One region of the Devosia sp. 1635 genome, then DNA from elsewhere that is predicted to be linked to it. Evidence: predicted binding sites of a transcription regulator. Region 1 holds the regulator's gene; the other holds the start of a gene.
What was found. Region 1 encodes LexA, which represses DNA repair genes until DNA is damaged. Its sites were predicted from a motif close to TGTTCNNNNTGTGTTCNG; they were not measured.
Positions count from the first base shown of each region.

Region 2: the regulator LexA is predicted to act here: its motif matches at 2,182-2,199, upstream of ssb (single-stranded DNA-binding protein).

Region 1 covers NZ_JABAOM010000001.1:1,149,252-1,154,708, reverse strand. Annotated here, with positions in the region: gene trpD (anthranilate phosphoribosyltransferase) at 1-190, shown strand, start outside; gene trpC (indole-3-glycerol phosphate synthase TrpC) at 187-1,002, shown strand; gene moaC (cyclic pyranopterin monophosphate synthase MoaC) at 999-1,481, shown strand; gene glp (gephyrin-like molybdotransferase Glp) at 1,478-2,680, shown strand; gene lexA (transcriptional repressor LexA) at 2,789-3,502, shown strand; gene HRU92_RS05900 (NUDIX domain-containing protein) at 3,544-3,909, shown strand; gene HRU92_RS05895 (IlvD/Edd family dehydratase) at 4,595-5,457, opposite strand, start outside.
Region 2 covers NZ_JABAOM010000001.1:635,101-640,557, reverse strand. Annotated here, with positions in the region: gene bsh (choloylglycine hydrolase) at 1-463, opposite strand, end outside; gene HRU92_RS03185 (hypothetical protein) at 526-1,233, opposite strand; gene ssb (single-stranded DNA-binding protein) at 1,524-2,024, opposite strand; gene uvrA (excinuclease ABC subunit UvrA) at 2,485-5,376, shown strand.

The sequences.
Region 1 (5,457 bases):
GCTCTTTGACGGCGCGCCCGGCGCCTATCGCGACATCGTTCTCCTCAATGCCGCCGCCTCGCTGATCGTGGCCGATGTGGTGAGTGACCTGCGCAGCGGCGCCGCCATGGCCGCCGAAATGATCGACAGCGGCAAGGCCCGGGAAACCCTCGAGCGCCTTGTCGCCATCTCCAATGGAACACCCCCATGAGCGATATTCTCAAGCAGATCGAAGCCTATAAGCGCGAGGAAATCGCCGCGGCCAAGGCCCTGCGCCCTTGGGACGAAGTGGTTGCTGCCGCCCATGACCAGCCCCCGCCACGCGGCTTTCTCGCCGCCATCAAGGCCAAGCGCGCCCGCGGCGAATACGCCTTGATCGCCGAGGTCAAGAAAGCCAGCCCCTCCAAGGGCCTGATCAGGCCCGATTTCAACCCGGCAGAGATCGCCCGCGCCTATGAAGAGGCCGGCGCGACGTGCCTTTCGGTCCTCACCGATCAGCCCTCGTTCCAGGGCTCGCCGGCGTTCTTGCGCGAGGCGCGCGACGCCACCGCCTTGCCGGTCCTGCGCAAGGATTTCCTCTTCGAAACCTACCAGGTCGCCGAAGCGCGCGCTTGGGGCGCCGATTGCATCCTCATTATCCTCGCCGCTGTCGGTGACGACGTCGCGCGCTACCTGCTCGATTCCGCCCGCGAATGGGGCATGGATGCCCTGGTCGAGGTGCATGACCAGCTCGAGCTCGACCGGGCGCTGGCGCTCGATGCCGAGTTCATTGGCATCAACAACCGCAATCTGCGCACCTTCGAAACCCGGCTCGATACCTCGGTCAACCTCGCGGGCGGCGTTCCAGCCGGCAAGGTGCTGGTCAGCGAAAGCGGCATCAACGGCCATGAACACCTGCAGCATCTCGACCGCACAGCCGGCATCGGCACCTTCCTTGTCGGCGAATCGCTGATGCGCCAGGCCGATGTGGTCGCCGCCACCCGCGCCCTCCTGCAGGGTGTGCGCCAGGCCGCCCATCCATGAGCGAGCCGCAGCTGACCCATCTCAACGAGCGCGGGGAGGCCCGGATCGTTGATATCGGCGACAAGGCAGTCACCCGCCGCCGCGCCCTCGCCCAGGCGGTGATCAGCGGTCGGCCCGAAACCATTGCCGCCATCATGGGTGGCGCCCTCAAGAAGGGCGACGCCCTGGCCGTCGCGCGCGTCGCGGGCATCATGGCAGCCAAAAAGACCGCCGAGCTCATCCCTCTTTGCCACCCCATCCCGCTCACCAAGGTCAGCGTCGAGCTGGAGGCGCGCGAGCCCGGCGCCATCACCATTCTTGCGACTGCCGAAACCACCGGCCAGACCGGGGTGGAAATGGAAGCCCTCGTGGCGGCTTCCACCGCCGCCCTTACGCTTTACGACATGGCCAAGGGCATCGACCGCGAGATGGTTATCTCCGCGATCTGTCTGCTCGAAAAATCGGGCGGCAAGTCCGGCGATTTCCAGCGCGCGCCATGAGCCTGCTCCCGGTTGAAGACGCCCTCGCGGCCATTTTCGCCCGCGTGCCCCCCGCCCGCACCGAGTCGGTGCCGCTGGAAGCTGCCGCCGGCCGGGTGTTGACCGAGCCCCTGCTCGCCCGTCATGACCAGCCGCCTTTCCCCGCCAGCGCCATGGATGGCTATGCCGTGCGCGCCGCCGATATCGTGCCAGGCGCGAGCCTTGAAGTCGTGGGCACCGCACAGGCCGGCGCCGGCTTTGGCGCGGATATCGCCCCGGGCACCTGCGTGCGCATCTTCACCGGCGCGCCCGTGCCCCCCGGCGCGGATGCCGTGATCATGCAGGAGGAAGCGACCCGCACCGGCGATCGCGTCAGCTTTGCCGCCCAGCCTCCCGTGGGGCGCAGCATTCGCCCGCTTGGCCACGACTTCCGGCAGGGACAGGAGCTGATTCCGAGAGGCTCTCGCCTCACCCCCATGCAACTGGCCGTCGCAGCCGCCGCCAATTGCCCGACGCTGCCCGTTGCCGTGCAGCCGCGCATCGCGCTCCTTGCCACCGGGGACGAACTGGTGCTGCCCGGCACCGCTCTCGGACCGGGCCAGATCGTTGCCTCCAACAGCTTCGGCTTGCGGCCGCTCCTTGCGCCTTACGCCGCAGAGATCCGCGACTACGGGATCGCTCCCGACAACCGGGCGGCGCTTGCCGAGCGCCTTGCCGGCATCTTTGCCGAAGCGCCCGACTTCGTCATCACCACGGGCGGCGCGAGTGTTGGCGACCATGATATCGTGCAGGAAATCCTGCTGAGTCTCGGCGTGCAGCTTGATTTCTGGCGCATCAATATGCGCCCGGGCAAGCCACTGATGTTCGGCACTCTGGGCAAAACCCTGGTGTTTGGCCTGCCTGGCAATCCGGTTTCGGCCATGGTGACCGCCGCCGTCTTCATCAAGCCGGCGCTGCGGCGCTGGCTCGGCGTCGCCGAACCCGCCCCCTGGCACCTGCCGCTCCTTGCGCCCACGCCGCCCAATACCGCCCGGCGCCACTTCATGCGTGCCCAAAGCGTGCATTCAAGCCGAGGTGCGGGCGTGCTCCCCATCAGCGAAACCGATAGCGGTCATACCTCCTCGCTGGCCCGCGCCGATATGCTGCTGGTGCAGCCTGAATACGATCCCGGCCAGCCGGCTGGCGCTCTCGTTCCAGCCATTCCGCTGGACGGGTTCTAGGCAGAGCCAAAGAATTTTCGCCTCCACCCATGAGCGTTATTGCAGAACATAACTGGAACACCTATGCTCGTTCAGTCTTTGTTCCGATTCTGCGATTGAAGGGCTCCGATGCTGACGCGAAAGCAACATGAACTGCTGATGTTCATCCATGAGCGGATGAAGGAAAGCGGCATTCCCCCTTCGTTTGACGAAATGAAGGACGCGTTGGATCTGGCCTCCAAGTCGGGCATTCACCGCCTGATCACGGCGCTTGAGGAGCGCGGCTTCATCCGCCGCCTCCCCAATCGCGCGCGGGCGCTGGAAGTGCTCAAACTCCCCGATTCGATGAACCCCGCGCTCGGCGGCCGCAAGGCCCGCTTCGAGCCCAGCGTCATCGAAGGCAATCTGGGCCGTGTTGCCGCTCCGCCGCCGCGCTCGGGCTGGAGCGATGATTATGTGCGCCCCGTGGCCGTGCCGGTCATGGGTCGGATCGCCGCCGGTACGCCCATCGAGGCCATCCAGAGCCACTCCCACACCATCTCGGTGCCACCCGAAATGCTTGGCCCGGGCGAGCACTATGCGCTGGAAGTGCGCGGCGATTCGATGATCGATGCGGGCATTTTCGATGGCGACACCGTGCTGATCCGTCGCCAGGATGTTGCCGGGACCGGCGAGATCATCGTTGCCCTGGTGGATGACGAGGAAGCCACCCTCAAGCGGCTGCGTCGCAAGGGCAACACCATCGCGCTTGAAGCGGCCAATCCCGCCTACGAAACCCGCATCTTCCCGCCCGACCGCGTCAAGGTTCAGGGCCGCCTGGTGGGCCTGCTGCGTAAATATTGACGCCCAGGGTCGAAAAACTCTGTCCTGTCCTGCTGCGAGTGGTGGCGCAAGAACGCCAGTGCTTGGCGTTCAGGCATCCTTTGGCTGGCTTTCAGCTGGTGAAAGGAACACGGGAAGGCCCCGAGCCGATTGAAATCGGTGCCCTGCGTGAACTCGCAGAGGAGTCTGGCCTGCAGGCAGAAGTTTCGCGCACCCTGCCTTCCAGTAGTGCCATTGCAGATAAACAGCTTTGGCACTTTGTTGTGGTGATCGCCTTGGCTCCCCTGGCCGAACACTGGCGCCACTTCACCCATGATGATGGCGGTCATTGGTTCGAGTTCTTCTGGTGGCCACTCGAGCGCCAACCGGGCCCCGAATGGCACCCCATGTTCCAGCGGGCCCTCGCCCACATCGCTCGCCACGCCTAAAGCCGGAATCGGCCAAGAAACAATCTCTTCGACGGAACTCGATTGCCGCCCTAGGGTCCTCATCAGCCGCACCAGACCAGCGCCTGTGTGCCCCCTCCTTCACCCTCCCCCTTGAGGGGAGGACCGGGGTGGGGGTTTAGTCCCCTCCTCCGCGAGTGACGTTAGACCCAGCTGGCCACCTCCAGCGCGCAATCCGCTCAAGCCCCATACCCCCCGACAATAACTTATCCCCGCCCGCGCCGATCACCCGCATAGTCTCCTCATCCGCGCACCCAAGCGAGATCATGACGAGTGGTTGGTGCGCGGAGGCTGGGGGATCGTGGGTCGCCGCGATCCGGCCGGTGTCCGCAAGAGCCGTGGACCTCTATCGTCCGGTGGTCTTGGGTGAAGAATCGCGATGGCAGCTGCACTGGCCATCGGAACCCTGATGTGGCGCAGGCAGCGGTGCCCGCCAGGGTTTAGTTCGACATCCGCGGAATCTGGCATGCGCCGCAGGAGGGCGCGGGCGTCGGCACCCAGTCGCTGTTGGCGGGGCGGAGCTTCCGTTTTGCGCAACGTTTTTTGAGGCAATGCCTCGCCAACGCCGCTCCCAACCGGAGGCCTCGCGCCGACCGGAGTTTCGCCGTGCCTTGGAAACAGAAATCCCCGCCGAAGCGGGGATTTCGAAGTCGTTGGGCCTTATGCCCTAGTGGTTGTCGCGCGGCACGCCATAGGTCTGGGCAATGCGCTGGTAAGCCACTGCTGGCTTGAGTACGGCGCCATTGCCGAGCTGGTCGACCAGCCCGCGCTGGATCTCCTGCCAGGGCGTCTGGTGCGCGGGGTACTTGTAGCCGCCCGCTTCCGCCAGTTCCTGCCGGCGCGTCGCGATCTCGGCGTCCGAAATCAGGATATCGGCGGTGCCATTGTTGAGGTCGATCCGCACCCGGTCACCCGTGCGCAGGATGGCAAGGTTGCCGCCCGCTGCCGCTTCGGGCGAGGCGTTGAGGATCGAGGGCGAGCCCGACGTGCCGGATTGGCGCCCGTCGCCAATACAGGCCAGCGCGTGGATACCCTTCTTGATGAGGTAGGCAGGGGGCCGCATATTGACGACTTCGGCCGCCCCCGGGTAGCCGATCGGGCCCGCGCCGCGCATGAACAGCAGCGTGTGCTCGTCGATATCGAGCGAGGGATCATCGATCCGGTGATGATAGTCCTCCGGACCATCGAACACCACGGCCTTGCCCTCGAACATGCCGGGATGCTCGGGATTGGCAAGGTAGCGCTCGCGGAACTCGGGCGAGATCACGCTGGTCTTCATGATCGCGTTATCGAAGAGATTGCCGCGCAGCACCAGGAACCCGGCTTCTTCCTTGAGCGGCTGCTCGAAGGGGCGGATCACCTTCTCGTCCTGGATGGGGGTGTTGCGGCAGTTCTCGCCGATGGTCTTGCCGTTGACGGTGGGTGCATTCTCACGGATCAGCCCCTGCTTCATCAGCTCGTTGACCACCGCCGGCACGCCGCCCGCATGGTAGTAATCCTCGCCGAGATATTCGCCGGCCGGCTGCAGGT
Region 2 (5,457 bases), 510 kb from region 1:
GCACCGACTCCACAGTGATGGACTTGTTGCGGTCCGAGATGATCCAGTGCAGCGGCGAGAGCGGGAAGGCCTCGCTGAACGAAATGTCCACGAGGTTGAACGCGCGCAGCTCGGCCTTGACCTGGTCCACCGTTTCGAACTTGCCCAGGATCCAGGGGATGAACTCGAAGGGCGTGATATTGGTCTGGCCGGGGGCTTCGGGCTTGTAATCGGCATTACCGGGGAAATTGAGCCCCGCCATGCTGAGCCCCTTCTCGTTGGTCGCGTCGTAGTACAGCGGATAGCCATCCGAGATGGTCGCCATGCCGATGATGGCGTGGTGCGTGTCGAGCCTGGGCATTCTGCGGAACTCGAAGGGGAAGTTGCGCGGCGTAACTGTGACGGTCTCGTTATAGGAGAACTCCAGATCGAGATTGCGGCCGAAATAATGGTCTTTGGTGGTGTAGTTGGCGCCGGTGCACATCTGCCGATCTCCCGTTCTGCCGACCGCGACGGGCCTGCAGGGCCTGTAAATAGATCAATGGCTTACTGGTGTTTCTCAAACTCGGCCTGGAATGCCGTGCGGGCATTGTGCAGGCCATCGACGAATTGCTGCCAGGAAGCGTCGGTCGCGGCGCCCAGCCGGTCGAGTTGTTCGCGACTTTCCTGCAGCCGGGCTTCCAGCGCTGCCTTGCGCGCGTCGAGCCCGGTCTTGGCGCCTGCAGCCGCATTGGCGACCGAGTGGTCGAGGTCCTCGATTTCCTGCCTGAAGGCGGCTTCCTGCGCCTCGGCCCGCGCGATGAATACGGCGCGGCGAAGTTCGTGATCAGCCTTGGCGGCGTCATAATAGGCGGCCAGATCGGTCTCGAAGTCGTCCCAATGGGTGGCGAGCGCGCTGCCCAGCCGCTCGGTTTCCTCGCGGGTCCTGGCGTCCGTGGTGGCCAGCGCCTCCTCGAGGGAGCGCTGATACTCCTCCCGCACGGCGCGCAGCTTGTCGAGTTCCGCTTCGGCCTTGGTGCGCGCGTCGCCCGCGAGTTGTTCGGTGTTTTGCTCCAGAACGGTGATGGCGGCATCCATCTCCTGCAAATGGGCTTGCGCCCAGCGGATGGCGCGGCGCGCTCCACCAGGCTCCTCAGGCGCGGCTTGCGTGGTGGCGGGGGTGGCATTGTCCTGCCCCACCACCAGCGGGGACAGGGTTAGCGAGCCCGCAAGGACGGTCACGAGCAGAGCTGCAGATGCCTTGGACGTCAACATGGTGGTTCCTTCCGGTCAGGGCTCTTGCGTGCAAACGGAGATCGGCAGCTCGGTGCCACCGCGCCAAAGTCTGGGCGACTCTTGGATGGTGCGGGCATGCACGCCTCATTTCACCGTGAAACTAGCCCGTCGCGGGTGCCGCAAATTGAGCAAAGTCAATAAAGGGGCTTTTTCCCGGGGCCGGGGCCGCCGCTGTCGCTTCATGCCTTTGAAGCCGGAAAGGCTTTACGGCAAAAAAAAAGGGCCGCCGAAGCGACCCACTTTCCTGGTTTTTATGGAGGCGTCGGGCCTCAGAACGGGATGTCGTCGTCCATGCCGCCGGACTCAAAGGCCGGGGCGCTCGGGGATGGACGGCGGCCGCCGCCACCGCCCCCATTGTCGGACTGGCGGGCGCCGCGGAAGCCGCCGGGCTCGCCGCCCCCTGCCCCTTCACCCTCGCCGCGGCCGTCGAGCAGCGTAAGGTTAGAGTTGAAGCCCTGCAGCACAATCTCGGTGGAGTATTTGTCCTGGCCGCTTTGGTCCTGCCATTTGCGGGTTTGAAGCTGGCCTTCGATGTAAACCTTGGAGCCCTTTTTGAGGTAACTTTCGGCTACACGCGCCAGACCTTCCGAAAAGATCACCACCCGGTGCCATTCGGTCTTTTCGCGCCGCTCGCCGGTGTTCTTGTCTTTCCAGTTTTCCGAGGTGGCGATGGACAGATTGACCACCTTGCCGCCGCTGGGAAGATTGCGCACTTCGGGGTCGTTGCCCAGATTGCCTACCAGAATGACCTTGTTGACGCTGCCTGCCATGACATGCTCCGTTTCGCTTTGCTTGGCCTGCGGCCCGCTTGGGTTCTACTTAACGCCCAAAACCGCGGCCGCTCAGCCTTTTTTGGCGTTTTGAACCGGTTTGTGCCGGCTGCGCCTGACCGCTGGACCCCAGTAGATGGGGATTGCCCTTTAACTTCGTTCATCTTATGTTCTCAGTGCGGGGCGAGTCAAGGATGGCGGAAGGGGCCGCCCGAGAGGTACGCGATGGGGATGCTACTGACACGCTGTGTCAGCAGACCTGCGGGATGGAGTGGCTCCAAAGTGGTGAGCGCTTGACCCCGGGGCTTTGTTGGGCGCGTTGACAGCGGGTGCAAGGCCGCCATGCCGGCCCTTTGCCTTGCCTGCCCGGTGGCGCGCCCCTATTTGTGAGTTCCCGCCGACCGTCCGGCCGTTATATGCCGACACCTGTCTGGCGCAGCCTTTATGAACATGGATCGTGATGCCCAATCCCAGCCTTAATCGTGAAATCGTGGTGCGCGGCGCGCGCGAACACAATCTCAAGGGCATCGATGTCCGGCTGCCGCGCGACAGCCTGATCGTGATGACGGGCCTGTCCGGCTCTGGCAAATCGTCGCTGGCCTTTGACACCATCTATGCCGAAGGGCAGCGGCGCTATGTAGAGTCGCTGTCCGCTTATGCGCGGCAGTTTCTCGAAATGATGCAAAAGCCCGATGTGGAGCATATCGAGGGGCTGTCCCCCGCAATTTCCATCGAACAGAAAACCACCTCGCGCAATCCGCGCTCGACGGTGGGCACGGTCACGGAAATCTACGATTACCTGCGCCTGCTGTTTGCTCGCGTAGGCATTCCTTATTCGCCCGCCACGGGGCTGCCGATCGAGTCCCAGACCGTGTCGCAAATGGTGGACCGGGTGCTGGAGCTGCCCGAGGGCACGCGGCTTTATCTGCTGGCGCCGATTGCGCGTGGGCGCAAGGGCGAGTTCAAGAAGGAACTGGCGGAGCTGGGGCGCAAGGGCTTCCAGCGCGTCAAGATCGACGGCGAATATTTCGAGCTCGAGGATGCCCCTACCCTCGACAAGAAGTTCAAGCACGATATCGAGGCGGTGATCGACCGGGTGGTCGTGGGCCCCGACCTCAGCGGGCGCTTGGCGGAAAGCTTTGAAACGGCGCTCAAGCTCGCCGACGGCATCGCGTTGGTGGAACTGGCCGACGAAACCGACGAGAACGGCAAGCCGCGCCAGATCACCTTTTCGGAAAAGTTTGCCTGCCCGGTTTCCGGTTTCACCATTGCCGAGATCGAGCCGCGGCTGTTTTCGTTCAACAACCCGTTCGGCGCCTGCCCGGTTTGCGACGGGCTGGGGACCGAGCAGAAGATCGATCCGGGCCAGGTCGTGCCCGATTCAAGCCTCAGCCTGCGCGACGGGGCGGTGCTGCCCTGGGCCAAGACCTCGGCGCCCTATTACCTGCAAACGCTGAGCGCGGTGGTCAAGCATTTCGGCGCCTCGACCGGGACCGCCTGGGCCGACCTGCCCGACGAGGTGCGGCAGGCGGTGCTCTATGGCACCGGACGTACGGCAATCGAGTTCGTTTATGACGACGGCTTGCGGCAATACAAGACCACCAAGCCCTTTGAAGGGGTGATCGGCAACCTCGAGCGACGCTACAAGGAAACCGAAAGCGCGGGGATGCGCGAGGAGATCGAAAAATACATGTCGCAGGCGCCATGCGTGGCCTGCAACGGGTATCGGCTCAAGCCCGAAACGCTGGCGGTCAAGATTGCGGGGCTCCATATCGGGCAGGTCACCGAAATGTCGATCCGCGCCTCGGACGAGTGGTTTGCCGGGCTGATGGCGCAGCTGACGCCGAGCCAGAAGCAGATCGGCGAGCGCATTCTCAAGGAAATCCGGGACCGGCTGACCTTCCTGATCGATGTGGGGCTCGATTACCTCAGCATGTCGCGCAATTCGGGGACGCTGTCGGGCGGGGAATCGCAGCGCATTCGCCTCGCGAGCCAGATCGGCTCGGGGCTGACGGGCGTGCTGTATGTGCTCGACGAGCCCTCGATCGGGCTGCACCAGCGCGACAATGCGCGCCTGCTCGATACGCTGCGGCGGCTGCGCGACCTCGGCAATACCGTGATCGTGGTGGAGCATGACGAGGATGCAATCCTGACGGCCGACTATGTGGTCGATATCGGGCCGGGTGCCGGGGTGCATGGCGGCCATATCGTGGCCGAAGGCACGCCCGACCAGATCCTGGCGCATGAGGACAGCCTCACCGGCAAATATCTGTCGGGCCGCATGGGCATTGCCATTCCGGCCGAGCGCCGCGAGGGCAAGACCGGCAAGTATCTGTCGGTGCGCGGCGCCACGGGCAACAACCTCAAGGATGTGGATGTGGATGTGCCGCTCGGCATGTTCGTGGCCATTACCGGGGTGTCGGGCGGCGGCAAGTCGACCCTGATGATCGACACCATGTATACCGCTATCGCGCGGCGCCTCAACGGGGCACGGGTGATGCCGGCGCCGCACAAATCCCTAACCGGGCTCGAGCATCTCGACAAGGTCATCGACATCGACCAGTCCCCCATCGGGCGCACGCCGCGCTCCAATCCGGCGACCTATACCGGCGCGTTCACGCCGTTACGCGAATGGTTTGCCGGCCTGCCGGAAGCCAAGACGCGCGGCTATGGGCCGGGGCGGTTCTCGTTCAACGTCAAGGGCGGGCGCTGCGAGAAGTGCGAGGGCGACGGGGTGCTCAAGATCGAGATGCACTTCCTGCCCGATGTTTATGTCACTTGCGATGTGTGCAAGGGCAAGCGCTACAACCGCGAAACGCTTGAGGTGCAGTTCAAGGGCAAGTCCATTTCGGATGTGCTCGACATGACCATCGACGAGGCGGTGGAGTTCTTTTCCGCGGTGCCGACAATCCGCGACAAGTTCACGACGCTGCAGCGGGTGGGGCTGGGCTATGTGAAGGTCGGGCAACCGGCAACGACGCTGTCAGGGGGCGAGGCGCAGCGCGTCAAGCTCTCCAAGGAGCTGTCCAAGCGGGCAACCGGGCGAACGCTGTATATGCTGGACGAGCCGACGACGGGGCTGCATTTCCATGATGTCGCCAAGCTGCTCGATGTGCTGCATGAGCTGGTGGATACCGGCAATACGGTGGTGGTCATCGAGCACAATCTCGAAGTTATCAAGACGGCCGACTGGGTGATCGACTTAGGCCCCGAAGGGGGCGATGGCGGCGGCGAGATCGTGGCGCAAGGCACGCCCGAAGAGGTGGCGGCGAGCCCGCCTTCGCATACCGGTACATTCCTCAAGCAGGTGATGGAGCGGCGGCCGGCCACGGCGCGGCGGGCGGCGGAGTAGCCAGCTATGCGGGGGGCGCATGTCGCGCCTGCCCGATGAGCAGTGGAAGGTGGCAGCGAAGCTCGGCATGCTTGGGTTTGT